2 regions of the Paracoccus ferrooxidans genome follow, and region 2 is predicted to be linked to the other one. Evidence: riboswitches for the same ligand, from Rfam matches in the RefSeq annotation. Region 2 holds a riboswitch; the other holds the start of a gene.
What was found. Region 2 has a riboswitch for thiamine pyrophosphate ahead of thiD (bifunctional hydroxymethylpyrimidine kinase/phosphomethylpyrimidine kinase). Riboswitches for the same ligand answer to the same signal wherever they lie in the genome.
Positions count from the first base shown of each region.

Region 1: linked by a shared signal. The riboswitch ahead of E3U26_RS02305 (TenA family protein) and the one ahead of thiD (bifunctional hydroxymethylpyrimidine kinase/phosphomethylpyrimidine kinase) in region 2 are both predicted to bind thiamine pyrophosphate.

Region 1 covers NZ_CP038198.1:455,704-461,398, reverse strand. Annotated here, with positions in the region: gene E3U26_RS02325 (Lrp/AsnC family transcriptional regulator) at 412-870, opposite strand; gene E3U26_RS02320 (Lrp/AsnC family transcriptional regulator) at 867-1,322, opposite strand; gene ilvC (ketol-acid reductoisomerase) at 1,449-2,471, shown strand; gene E3U26_RS02310 (NUDIX hydrolase) at 2,654-3,127, shown strand; gene E3U26_RS02305 (TenA family protein) at 3,131-3,772, opposite strand; TPP riboswitch at 3,838-3,968, opposite strand; gene E3U26_RS02300 (AI-2E family transporter) at 4,139-5,329, shown strand; gene hflC (protease modulator HflC) at 5,406-5,695, opposite strand, start outside.
Region 2 covers NZ_CP038198.1:1,601,048-1,606,742, reverse strand. Annotated here, with positions in the region: gene E3U26_RS08080 (ThiF family adenylyltransferase) at 1-201, opposite strand, end outside; gene E3U26_RS08075 (thiamine phosphate synthase) at 198-794, opposite strand; gene E3U26_RS08070 (thiazole synthase) at 791-1,555, opposite strand; gene thiS (sulfur carrier protein ThiS) at 1,557-1,754, opposite strand; gene E3U26_RS08060 (glycine oxidase ThiO) at 1,738-2,715, opposite strand; gene thiD (bifunctional hydroxymethylpyrimidine kinase/phosphomethylpyrimidine kinase) at 2,712-3,539, opposite strand; TPP riboswitch at 3,607-3,710, opposite strand; gene E3U26_RS08050 (HAD family hydrolase) at 3,892-4,494, shown strand; gene E3U26_RS08045 (MFS transporter) at 4,657-5,695, shown strand, end outside.

The sequences.
Region 1 (5,695 bases), 1.1 Mb from region 2:
TTCCGCCCTTGGCATTCCGCCCTTGGCATTCCGCCCTTGGCATTCCGCCCTTGGCATTCCGCCCTTGGCATTCCGCCCTTGGCATTCCGCCCTTGGCATTCCGCCCTTGGCATTCCGCCCTTGGCATTCCGCCCTTGGCATTCCGCCCTTGGCATTCCGCCCTTGGCATTCCGCCCTTGGCATTCCGCCCTTGGCATTCCGCCCTTGGCATTCCGCCCTTGGCATTCCGCCCTTGGCATTCCGCCCTTGGCATTCCGCCCTTGGCATTCCGCCTTGGCATTCCGCCCTCCCTGCAAGCCGGACCGCTTGGGCAACCTGTAACCGCTGCATAGCGGGCACGAGGCCGCGCGGCCGGCTGCATTCCCGCGGCAAGCCTGCGTTTCCAGATGCGCGGGCCCGACAGCCGCCGGGCTAAAGCGGCCCCGGCCGGCGTTCTTCTGAAAGCATGACATTGGCCTCGACCTGGCCCACGCCGGGCAGGGTCATGATGCGGCGGCGCAGGATGCGCTCGAAATCGGCGATGTCGCGGGCATGGATGCGCAGGCGGTAGTCGAACTGCCCCAGCACGTGCTGCACAACCTGCACCTCGGGGATCGCCGTCACTGCGCGCTCGAAATCCTCCAGGCTGACGCGGCCCTTGGCGGCCAGCCGGATGCCCAGGAACACGGTGACGCCGAAGCCCAGGGCGGGCTTGTCCACCACCACCCGGCGCCCGGCGACCACCCCCGCCTCGGTCAGCCGGCGGATGCGCCGCCAAGCCGCGGGCTGGGTCAGGCCCAGGATCCGGCCGATCTCGGCCGCGCCGCGCGTCGCATCCTCGGCCAGAAGCCGCAGGATCGCCAGATCCGTCGCATCGGGGTGAAAGCTCACAGCGGCAGCTCCTGCACGTCCTTGATGGTCGAGACCAGCATCAGCGCATCGCTGTCGGCCACATGTGGCAGGGTCAGGATGCTTTCGCGATAGAGCTGCTGCCAATGCGCCATGTCGCGGGCGATCACCGACAGCCGCAGATCGACCGAGCCCAGGAAGGTCTGGATCTCGGTCACTTCCGGCACGCGCCGGGCGGCGGCGATGAATTCGTCGAAGGCGCGGGGATGGGTCTTGTCCAGGGTAAAGCGCAGGCTGACCTGCACCTCGTAGCCAAGCCTGCGCCAGTCGATGCGGGCTTCGGTGGCGCGGATCACCCCCGCCTGGCGCAGCCGTTCCAGCCGGCGCCACAGGCTGGCCGGCGTGACCCCTGCCCGCTCGGCCAGATCGGCGTTCGCGATGTCGGGATCGGCCAGAAGCTGGCGCAGGATGCGGCGGTCGGTCGCGTCGGGCATGAATTTTTCACCTCTATGGCATTCTTAGCATGATTGTCGCCAAACTTCCAGGACATCCGCGAAGATTGCACAGAACTGCTGTCGGAACGCTGCTAGAACCCTCGCATCGAAACGAGGGAGATCCCGATGCGTGTCTATTACGATCGCGACTGCGATGTGAACCTGATCAAGGACAAGAAGATCGCCATGCTGGGCTATGGCAGCCAAGGCCATGCCCATGCGCTGAACCTGCGCGATTCCGGCGCCAAGAACCTGGTCGTCGCCCTGCGCGAGGGTTCCGCCTCGGCCAAGAAGGCCGAAGCCGAGGGGCTGAAGGTCATGGGCATCGCCGAGGCCGCCGCCTGGGCCGACCTGATCATGTTCACCATGCCCGACGAGCTGCAGGCCGAGACCTATCGCAAATACGTGCATGACAACCTGCGCGAAGGCGCGGCCATCGCCTTTGCCCACGGGCTGAACGTGCATTTCGGCCTGATCGAGCCCAAGCCCGGCGTGGACGTGATCATGATGGCGCCCAAGGGCCCCGGCCACACCGTGCGCGGCGAATATGTCAAGGGCGGCGGCGTGCCCTGCCTGGTCGCGGTGCATCAGGACGCCACCGGCAAGGCCATGGACATCGGCCTGAGCTATTGCTCGGCCATCGGCGGCGGCCGCTCGGGCATCATCGAGACGAACTTCCGCCAGGAATGCGAAACCGACCTGTTCGGCGAGCAGGCGGTGCTGTGCGGCGGCCTGGTCGAGCTGATCCGCATGGGCTTCGAAACCCTGGTCGAGGCCGGCTACGAGCCGGAAATGGCCTATTTCGAATGCCTGCACGAAGTGAAGCTGATCGTGGACCTGATCTACGAGGGCGGCATCGCCAACATGAACTATTCGATCTCGAACACCGCGGAATATGGCGAATACGTCTCGGGCCCGCGCGTGCTGCCTTATGAAGAGACCAAGGCGCGGATGAAGGCGGTGCTGACCGACATCCAGACCGGCAAGTTCGTGCGCGACTTCATGCAGGAGAACGCCGTGGGCCAGCCCTTCTTCAAGGCGACCCGCCGCATCAACGACGAACACCAGATCGAGAAGGTCGGCGAGAAGCTGCGCGGCATGATGCCCTGGATCTCCAAGGGCAAGATGGTGGACAAGGAGCGCAACTGAGCGCGATGCCATGGAAAGCCCCGCCCCGGCGGGGCTTTTCCATTTCGCGGGCGCAGAGGCGCGCGGCGGGAGCCGGCATATCGCGTCGGGCGAGCTTTCCCGATCGCGGAGGCCGCAGGCCACGCCGCCCTTGGCCGGGCATGTGCTAGCCCGGCAGGCCGGGCGTTTTCAGGGCAAGGAACATGCGGATCATCGACAGGCAGGCCGTGCGGGCCATTCTGCTGACGCCCGAGGACCGGGTGCTGCTGATGCGGGTCGATTACGGCGGCGGCGACTGGTGGATCACCCCCGGCGGCGGCACCGAGCCGGGCGAGACGCCGGAACAGACCCTGCGCCGCGAATTGGCCGAGGAGCTGGGCTTGGCCCTGCCCGCCCTGGGCCCGCTGGTCTGGCGGCGCCGCGTGACCATGACGCTGCACCGGCAGCGCTGGCGGCAGTCCGAGGATTATTTCCTGGTCGAGACCCCCGGCTTCACCCCGGCGATCCAGGACGCGCCCGAAGCCGCCACCATCCGCGAATTCCGCTGGTGGAGCCTCGCTGAGATGCGCCACACCTCCCAGCGCCTGGCCCCGGCCGGGCTGGCGCGCATCGTGCTGGACTATCGCGAAAGCGGGCCGCCCGGCAGCCCGCCCGAGATGGAAATTATCGAGGATTGATCGCTAAGAAGCGAAAGCATCGTCGAAAAACGCCAGTTCCAGCGTAACGGCGCGGCGGAAGAAGTCCCGCGCCTGCTCTGCGGCCTCGGGGCCTGCCCGGTCGAATTCGTCGCGCAGGAAGCCGACGAAATCGCGGAAGAAGGGATTGTCGTGCAGCGTGATCCATTCGGCATGGACGAAATTCGCCGGCAGCGGCTGGGTCGCGCGCATGGCCCAGTCGAGATAGAGCCCCTCGGCCACGTTCAGCACCGCCAGAACGGCGGGATAGGCGCGCGTCTCGGCCGCCTCGCGCATCAGCGCCTGGAAACCCGCGGTAGGGGCGCTGTCGGGAATTGCGGCGCGGTCCGCCTCGCCTACGCCGAGCGCGGCAAAGGCGCGCAGGAAATAGTCGTTCTCCTCGCCCGAGACCATGCCGGCGAAGCGGCCGAAGCGCAGCCGCGATTCGAAACGGTCGGCCGAGGCGATGGCGGCGCCCAGAAGCGTCAGGAAGGCGTCGAGGAAACGGTGGTCCTGCACCAGGTAGCGCGCCATCGCCGCATCCGCGATGCTGCCGTCGCAAACTTCGCGCACGAAGCGGTGGCCGACGGCGGCGGACCATTCCGTCGCGCATTCCCGGCGCAGGGTCTCAAAGAAACTTTCGGTCATCATGCCCTCATGGCTTGGGGGCGAGACCGTCGGTGCGGCGGCCTCGCGGTGAGGCCGGCAAAAGGCAGGTGCGTCATTCCCATTCCTCCGCCGGCATGATCCGGGTCAGGTTCAAAGGGTCACCGCGCCGCCCGTTGCAGGTCGCGCCGGGCCAGCGGTTTCTCAGCCCCTTGCCGGGGCTCCCCTTGGTGGCGCCAGGTTAGCGCGGATGGCCGCGGCTGTCACGCGCCGCCCACAGGATCGTGAGCCGGGAAATCCGGGAGCGGCCGGGCCCGAGGCGGCATTCCGTCTTGCAGCCGGGGGCCAGATGTTATCTCGTTGCGACAGGGCGGGCGCGCGAGCCGCCCGCAGTCAGGACCGGGAACCATGACGACAGGCGAAATGCCGAAACCCACGACCACGACCGAGCCGAACCCCGCCGCTGCCCTGCAGCAAAGCCCGAAACAGGTCGGTCTGCGCCTGCACCGGCCGCCCCTGCTGACCAATATCTCGGCCGCGCGCTGGCTGCTGCTGGCCATCGTGGCGGCCTCGATCTACTTCTTCCACGGCTTCCTGGTGCCGGTGCTGGCGGCCATGGTGATCGCGCTGGCCAGCTGGCCCCTGCGCGAGCGCGCGGCCCACCAGCTGAACCTGGGCCGCACCGGCGCGGCCACGCTGCTGGTGCTGGTGCTGGTCTGCTTCCTGCTGATCCCCATCGCCATGGCGCTGATCTATGCCTTCCGCGAGCTGCGCGACTGGATCAACTGGGCGATCGTGGTCAACAGCTCGGGCGCGCCGACGCCGGGCTGGATGGTCGAGCTGCCGCAGGTCGGCGACTGGCTGGACGAGAACTGGCAGACCTATGTCGGCCGCCCCGGCGGCATCAGCGAGATCGTGCAGCTGGTCAGCGGCTCGAACATCGGCGCGATCTATCGCGGCGCGGTGACGGCGGGCACGCTGGCCTTCCACCTGGCGCTGACGCTGCTGTTCATGCTGATCACGCTGTTCGTGCTTTACCGCGACGGCGACAGGATCGTGGCGCAGATCGACCAGGTCGGCCGCCGCATCCTGCCCGACCGCTGGAGCCGGCTGTCGCGCGTGGTGCCCGCCACCATCAGCTCGACCGTGACCGGCATGACGCTGATCGCCATCGGCGAGGGGGTGATCCTGGGCATCGCCTATTGGCTGGCGGGCGTGCCCTCGCCGGTGACATTCGGCGTCATCACCGGCTTCATGGCGCTGATCCCCGGCGGCGCGCCACTGTCCTTCACCCTGGTCTCGGCCTATCTGGTGGCCAGCGGCACGCCCTTTGCCGGGGCGGCGCTGTTCATCTGGGGCACCTGCGAGCTGTTCGTGGTGGACAAGACCATCCGCCCGGTCCTGGTCGGCGGTCCGGTCAAGCTGCCCTTCCTGCCGACCTTTTTCGGGTTGATCGGCGGGGTCAAGACCATGGGCATCGTCGGGCTGTTCGTCGGCCCGGTGCTGATGGCGCTGCTGGTCTCGATCTGGCGGGAATGGCAGCGCGAATTGTCGGAAGAGGAACAGCGGCAGGACAGCAAGCTCATCGGCCTAGAGTGACCGTCGGCCCCCGGCATGAAAAAGGCGGGACGCAAGCCGCGTCCCGCCTTTCCTTTTGCGCTGTTCGTCCCGCGGATCAGTCGGCCGGCGCCGGCGTCGCGGCGGGCGGCACCACCGGCTCTTCCTGCGGCGGGCTGGCCAGCGATTCCGGCAGCGGCGTCAGCGTCACCCCGGCGCTGGAGCCCAGGGGCTGGCCGGTGCGGTCGGTTTCGGCCGGCGCCGGGGTCTCGCCCGGTTGCAGCGCGCCTTCGGTCTGCGGCTCCTCCTCCGACTCGGACTCCGACTCGGGCTCGGTGGCGGCGGGCGTCGGCACCGGCACCGGATTGGCCCGGTCCGCGCCGTCATTGCGCAGATAGTCGAAGAACT
Region 2 (5,695 bases):
CGGCTGGCGGTGCAGGTTCGATTCCTCGACCGTGTCGGGGTCGATCAGGGTGATGCGGCCGATGCCGCTGCCTGCCAGGTATTGCAGCACCGGCACGCCAAGCGCGCCCGCGCCGACCACCAGCGCATGGGCGGCACCGATGCGGTCCTGCCCCTGGGCGCCGACCTCGGGCAGGACCATCTGGCGGGCATAGCGGTTCATGCCGTCACCCGCAGCCATTCGCGGATGCGGCCCTCGGGGTCGGGGTTCAGCGTAATGTCGGTCACGGCCGAGGCCACGTCGGCGCCAGCGGCGAAAGCCTCGAGCGCGCGGTCCGGGGTCACGCCGCCGATGGCGACCAGGGGCGTCGCGCCGACCAGCCGGCGCCATTCGCGGACCCGGTCCAGCCCCTGCTGTTCCCATTTCATCTTCTTCAGGATCGTCGGCCAGACCGGACCCAGCGCGACGTAATCGGGCCTGAGCGCCAGCGCCCGGTCCAGCTCGGCATGGTCGTGGGTCGAAAGGCCCAGCCGCAGCCCCGCCTTGCGGATCGCGGGAATGTCGGCGGTGTCCAGATCCTCTTGCCCCAGGTGGATGAAGTCGCAGCCCAGGTCGATGGCGGCCTGCCAGTGGTCGTTGACGACCAGCGTGGCGCCATGTTCGCGGCAAAGCTCCTGGCACAGCGCCAGTTCGCCCAGCAGCCGGGCGGGCGGCTGGTCCTTGATGCGGATCTGCACCAGCTTCACGCCCAAGGGCAGGGCGCGGCGCAGCCAGTCGCTGTTGTCGAAGATCGGATAGAAGCGCGGCAGTTTCATCCCAGCACCGCCATTCCGAACAGCGGGGTCGAGGGCGCGGCCATGTCCCGCGCCTCGATCGCGCCGGCGGCATGGGCCAGCTGGCCCGCCTCGATCGCCAGCGCCATGGCGCGGGCCATGGCGACCGGATCGCCGGCCTTGGCGACGGCGGTGTTCAGCAGCACGGCGTCATAGCCCAGCTCCATCGCCTGGGCGGCGTGGCTGGGCAGGCCGATGCCGGCATCGACCACCAGCGGCACGTCCGGGAAATGCGCCCGCAGGCTGCGCAAGCCGTAGGGGTTGTTCAGCCCCCGGCCCGAGCCGATGGGCGCGCCCCAGGGCATCAGCACCTGGCAGCCCGCGTCCAGCAGCCGGCCGCAGACCGACAGATCTTCGGTGCAATAGGGAAAGACCTGGAAGCCGTCGTCGGACAGGATGCGCGCCGCCTCGACCAGCGCGATCACGTCGGGGCAAAGCGTGTCGTGGTCGCGGATCACCTCCAGCTTGATCCAGGGCGTCTCGAACAGTTCGCGCGCCATCTGCGCGGTCGTCACCGCCTCGCGCACCGAATGGCAGCCGGCGGTATTGGGCAGGACCGGGATGCCCAGATCCTTGATGAGGTTGTGGAAATCCTGGCCGGCGCCGCCTTCGCGCCGCAGGCTGACGGTGGCGATGCCGGCGCGGGATGCGCGGAACGCCTGCGCCATGATCGCGGGCGAGGGGTATTGCGCCGTCCCCAGCATCAGCGGGCTTTCGACCGCGGTTCCATAAAAGTCCGGCATCTCAGCCCCCCTGCATCGGCGCCACGACTTCCAGCGCGTCGCCATCCTTCAGCGTGGTTTCCGCCCGCGCGGCGGCGGGCAGGAAGGCGCCGTTCAGCGCCGTCGCCACCTTGGCCGCGCCCAGTCCGATCTCGGCCAGCGCGTCCTGCACGGACGGGCCGTTCAGGTCGCGCGCCTCTCCGTTAAGGGTGATCTTCATCCATGAACTCCGGTTTCCGGCCCTTGAGAAGGTAATCGGCGGCCATGCGGGCCACGGCGGGGGCCAGAAGATAGCCGTGGCGGTAAAGGCCGTTTGCGTAAAGCGTGCCGCCGCGCCGGCGCAGGCGGGGCAGGTTGTCCGGGAAGGCCGGGCGCGCATCCGAGCCAAGCTCCAGGATCTCGGCCTCGGCAAAGCCGGGATGCAGGGCATAGGCGGCCGACAGCATCTCGACCGCCGAACGGGCGGTGACGCGATACTTGCCGCCCGTTTCCAGCATGGTGGCGCCGATCATGTAGACGCCATCGCCGCGCGGCACGAGGTACAGCGGGATGCGCGGATGCAGCAGGCGGATGGTGCGGGTCAGGGTCACTTCCGGGCAGCGGATCACCAGCATCTCGCCGCGCACGCCGCGCAGGTCGGCCAGGTCGTCCTTGGCCGCCAAGCCGCGCGCGTCCACCACAAGGCCGGTGGGCGTCCCCTCGGTCTCGATCTGGATGCCGCGTTCCTCCAGCCGGTCGCGCAGCGCCAGCAGGGCGGCGCGCGGGTTCAGGTGCGCCTCGGTCGCGAAATGCAGCCCGCGCGGGAAGCGGCCGGACAGTTCCGGCTCCAGCGCCGCGATCTCGTCGCCGTTCACCGGCTGATGCGCCTCGGTCAGCCGGGCGAAACGGTCCAGTTCCGCCCGGTCGCGCGAGGGCGCCAGAACCAGCGTGCCGCGGCGGATGACCTCGGCCCCGTTCGCCTGCCACCAGTCGGCGGCATCGACGCCCAGGCGCAGCACCACCGGCTCGGCGCTTTCGGCCTCGCAATAAGGGGCGAGCATCCCGCCCGCGCGCCAGCTGCAAGCCTGCGATCCGGGCTTGCCGGCCGGGTCGATGATGCGCGGCAGGGTGCCGCGCTGGGCCAGTTCGGTGGCGATGCAAAGCCCCATCACCCCGGCGCCAAGGATGGTGATCTGGTTCATGCCTGTCTCCAGAGCGCGTGGAAATGATGCACCGGGCCGTGGCCCAGCCCGACCGACAATTCGTCGGCGCGGGCGATGGCGGCCTGCAGCCAGCCATGGGCGCGGGTCATGGCCTGCGCCACCGTCATGCCCTGCGCCAGCCCGGCCGCGATGGCCGAGGAAAGCGAACAGCCGGTGCCATGGGTGTTGGGCGTCTGCTGCCGCGGCGCGGTCAGGACCAGCGGCTCGGGACCGATCAGCAGGTCGGTGCAGCTGTCCTCGGTGGCGTGGCCGCCCTTCATCAGCACGTTGGCGGCGCCCAGGGCGCGCAGCGCTTCGCCCTGCTGGCGCATCTCCTCGGGGGTCGCGGCGGGGGCAAGGTCCAGCAGGCGCGCGGCCTCGGGCAGGTTGGGGGTCAGCACGGTCGCCAGCGGGATCAGCTGCTCGCGCAGCGCCGAGACGGCCTCGTCCGGCAAAAGCGCGTCGCCGGATTTCGCCACCATCACCGGGTCCAGCACCACCGGGACCGGGTTGTCCGCCAGCAGCGCCGCCAGCCGGCCGGCGACGACCGTGATCGCATCCACGCCGCCGACCATGCCGATCTTGACCGCGCGCACGTCCAGGTCGCCGAAGACCGCGTCGATCTGGGCGGCGATCATGGCGGGGCTGACAGGTTCGACCGCGGCGACGGTGCGGGTGTTCTGCGCGGTGATCGCGGTGATGACCGAGGCGCCATAGACGCCCAGCGCCGAAAAGCTTTTCAGATCGGCCTGGATTCCGGCACCGCCGCCGCTGTCCGAGCCGGCGATGGTCAGTGCGATGGGATGGGGCTGCAATCCCGACATGGCCCGCCTTTCGTTTCGGCCGGGCACGCGGACGCTGGGCGGATGGGTGGCGGCCTGGGATTGCGGGCCGCGTCACTCTACCCTTCCCTACGCCGGCATGACCCGGATCAGGTTCGATGGGTCGGTGCCCGGCACCTCTCAGCCCCGTGCGGGGCTCCCCAAGTGTATGAGTCTTCCGCGCGACACTAGGCCCCGGCGCCCCGTATTGCAAGGGCCGCGCGCGGCCGGCCCCTCGCTGTCGCGGATCCGTCGGCCTTGCCGGCTGCATGGCGGGGCACGGGGCGCGGTTTTCGGGCTTTACAGCGCCGGGAATTCCGGCCGATCTGGGCGCGGCGAAATGCGGAACGATGCGATGAAAAGCGTGATCTTCGACCTGGGCGGGGTGCTGATCGACTGGGATCCGGCGCTGGCCTTTGCGGATGTGTTCACCAGCCGGGCCGAGGCCGAGGCCTGGATGGCCCGCATCGACTTTCCCGGCTGGAACCGGATGCAGGACGGCGGGCGCAGCTTTGCCGAGGGGCTTGCCGCCGCCCGTGCCGCCCATGGCGACGAGGCGCGCCACCTGGCCGGCTATCTGGCGGCTTTCCCCGTCACCATCGAAAAGACCGTGCCGGGCAGCTGGGCGATTGCCGAGGCGCTGCTGGCCCGCGGGGTGCCGCTTTATGCGCTGACCAACTGGTCGGCCGAGACCTGGCCCCATGCGCTGGAGCTGCATCCCCGGCTGGGCGGGCTGTTCGCCGACATCCTGGTTTCGGGCCAGGTCGGCGCGCTGAAGCCCGAGCCCGCGATCTTTCGGCTGCTGATGGACCGCAACGGGCTGCGCCCCGAGGACTGCATCTTCATCGACGACAGCCCGGCCAATGTCGAGGGCGCCCGCGCGCTGGGCATCGACGCGATCCGCTTTACCAGCGCCGAGGCGCTGGGCGAGGATCTGGCGCGGCGCGGGGTGGTTTGAAGGGGGCGGCTAGTCCGCAATGCGGGACTAAACTGCCATTGAACGGTGCGAATATTTCATGCATCGCCACAAGGCAGCTTCATCGGGACTGTGATGCCGCAACCAAACCCCGCGCAAACTTCCGCGGCTTTGATCAGACCGGCCATTCCGGCGACGGTCTGGATGCTGGGTATCGTCAGCCTTTTGATGGACGTCTCATCCGAGATGATAAATGCGCTGCTGCCCCTGTATCTGGCCGGAGGGCTCGGGGCGTCGGCCCTGGCCATCGGGTTTATCGAAGGCTTGTCGGTCGCGGTTGCGACCGCCACAAAGTTCCTTTCCGGCGTCCTGTCCGATATCAGCAGGCGGGCGAAGCCCCTGGCGGTGCTGGGCTATGGTCTGGGCGCGTTGTCGCGGTTGATCTTCCCATGGGCGGTGAGCCTGGACCAGATCGTGCTGGCAAAAGCCATGGATCGGGTGGGCAAGGGTATCCGGGGCACCCCGCGGGACGCCATCGTGGCCGCCGTGAGCCCGCCCGAAATTCGCGGGGCAAGCTTCGGCCTGCGCAAGTCGCTCGATACGGTGGGCGGATTCGTTGGCCCGCTGGTCGCGGTCGGCGCAATGATCCTGCTGGCGGGCGATATCCTTTCGGTGTTCTGGATCGCCGCCATTCCTGCCGCGCTCTGCATGGTCGTCCTGGTCTTCTTCGTGAAGGAGCCTGCGGGACGCCATTCGATGAAACGCGGAAGCTTCCGTCTTGTCGACGCGTTCCGGCTCAACCGGGCTGTCTGGGCCGTGATCGGGCTGGCTTCGATCATCATGCTTGCCCGTTTCAGCGAGGCATTCGTACTGCTGAAGGCGCTGGAGGCAGGCTTCACGCCCGCCTGGGTGCCGCTGTCGCTGGTCATCATGCACGCCGCCTATGGTCTGACGGCCTTTCCCGCAGGCAGACTGTCGGACCGGATCGGGACGTCCGGTTTGCTGCTTGGAAGCCTGGGTTTTCTGATCGCTGCCCACCTGACGCTCGCTTATGCCGCGACGGTGTGGGTCTATGTCCTCGGCACGGTGCTCTGGGGGTTGCACATGGGGCTCTCGCAGGGGCTGCTTGGCGCGATGATTGCTGCGGCGACGCCCGAACATCTGAAGGGCAGCGCCTTTGGCACGTTCAATCTCGTGACCGGTGTGGTCGTGCTGGTCGGGAATACCCTGGCCGGATGGCTGT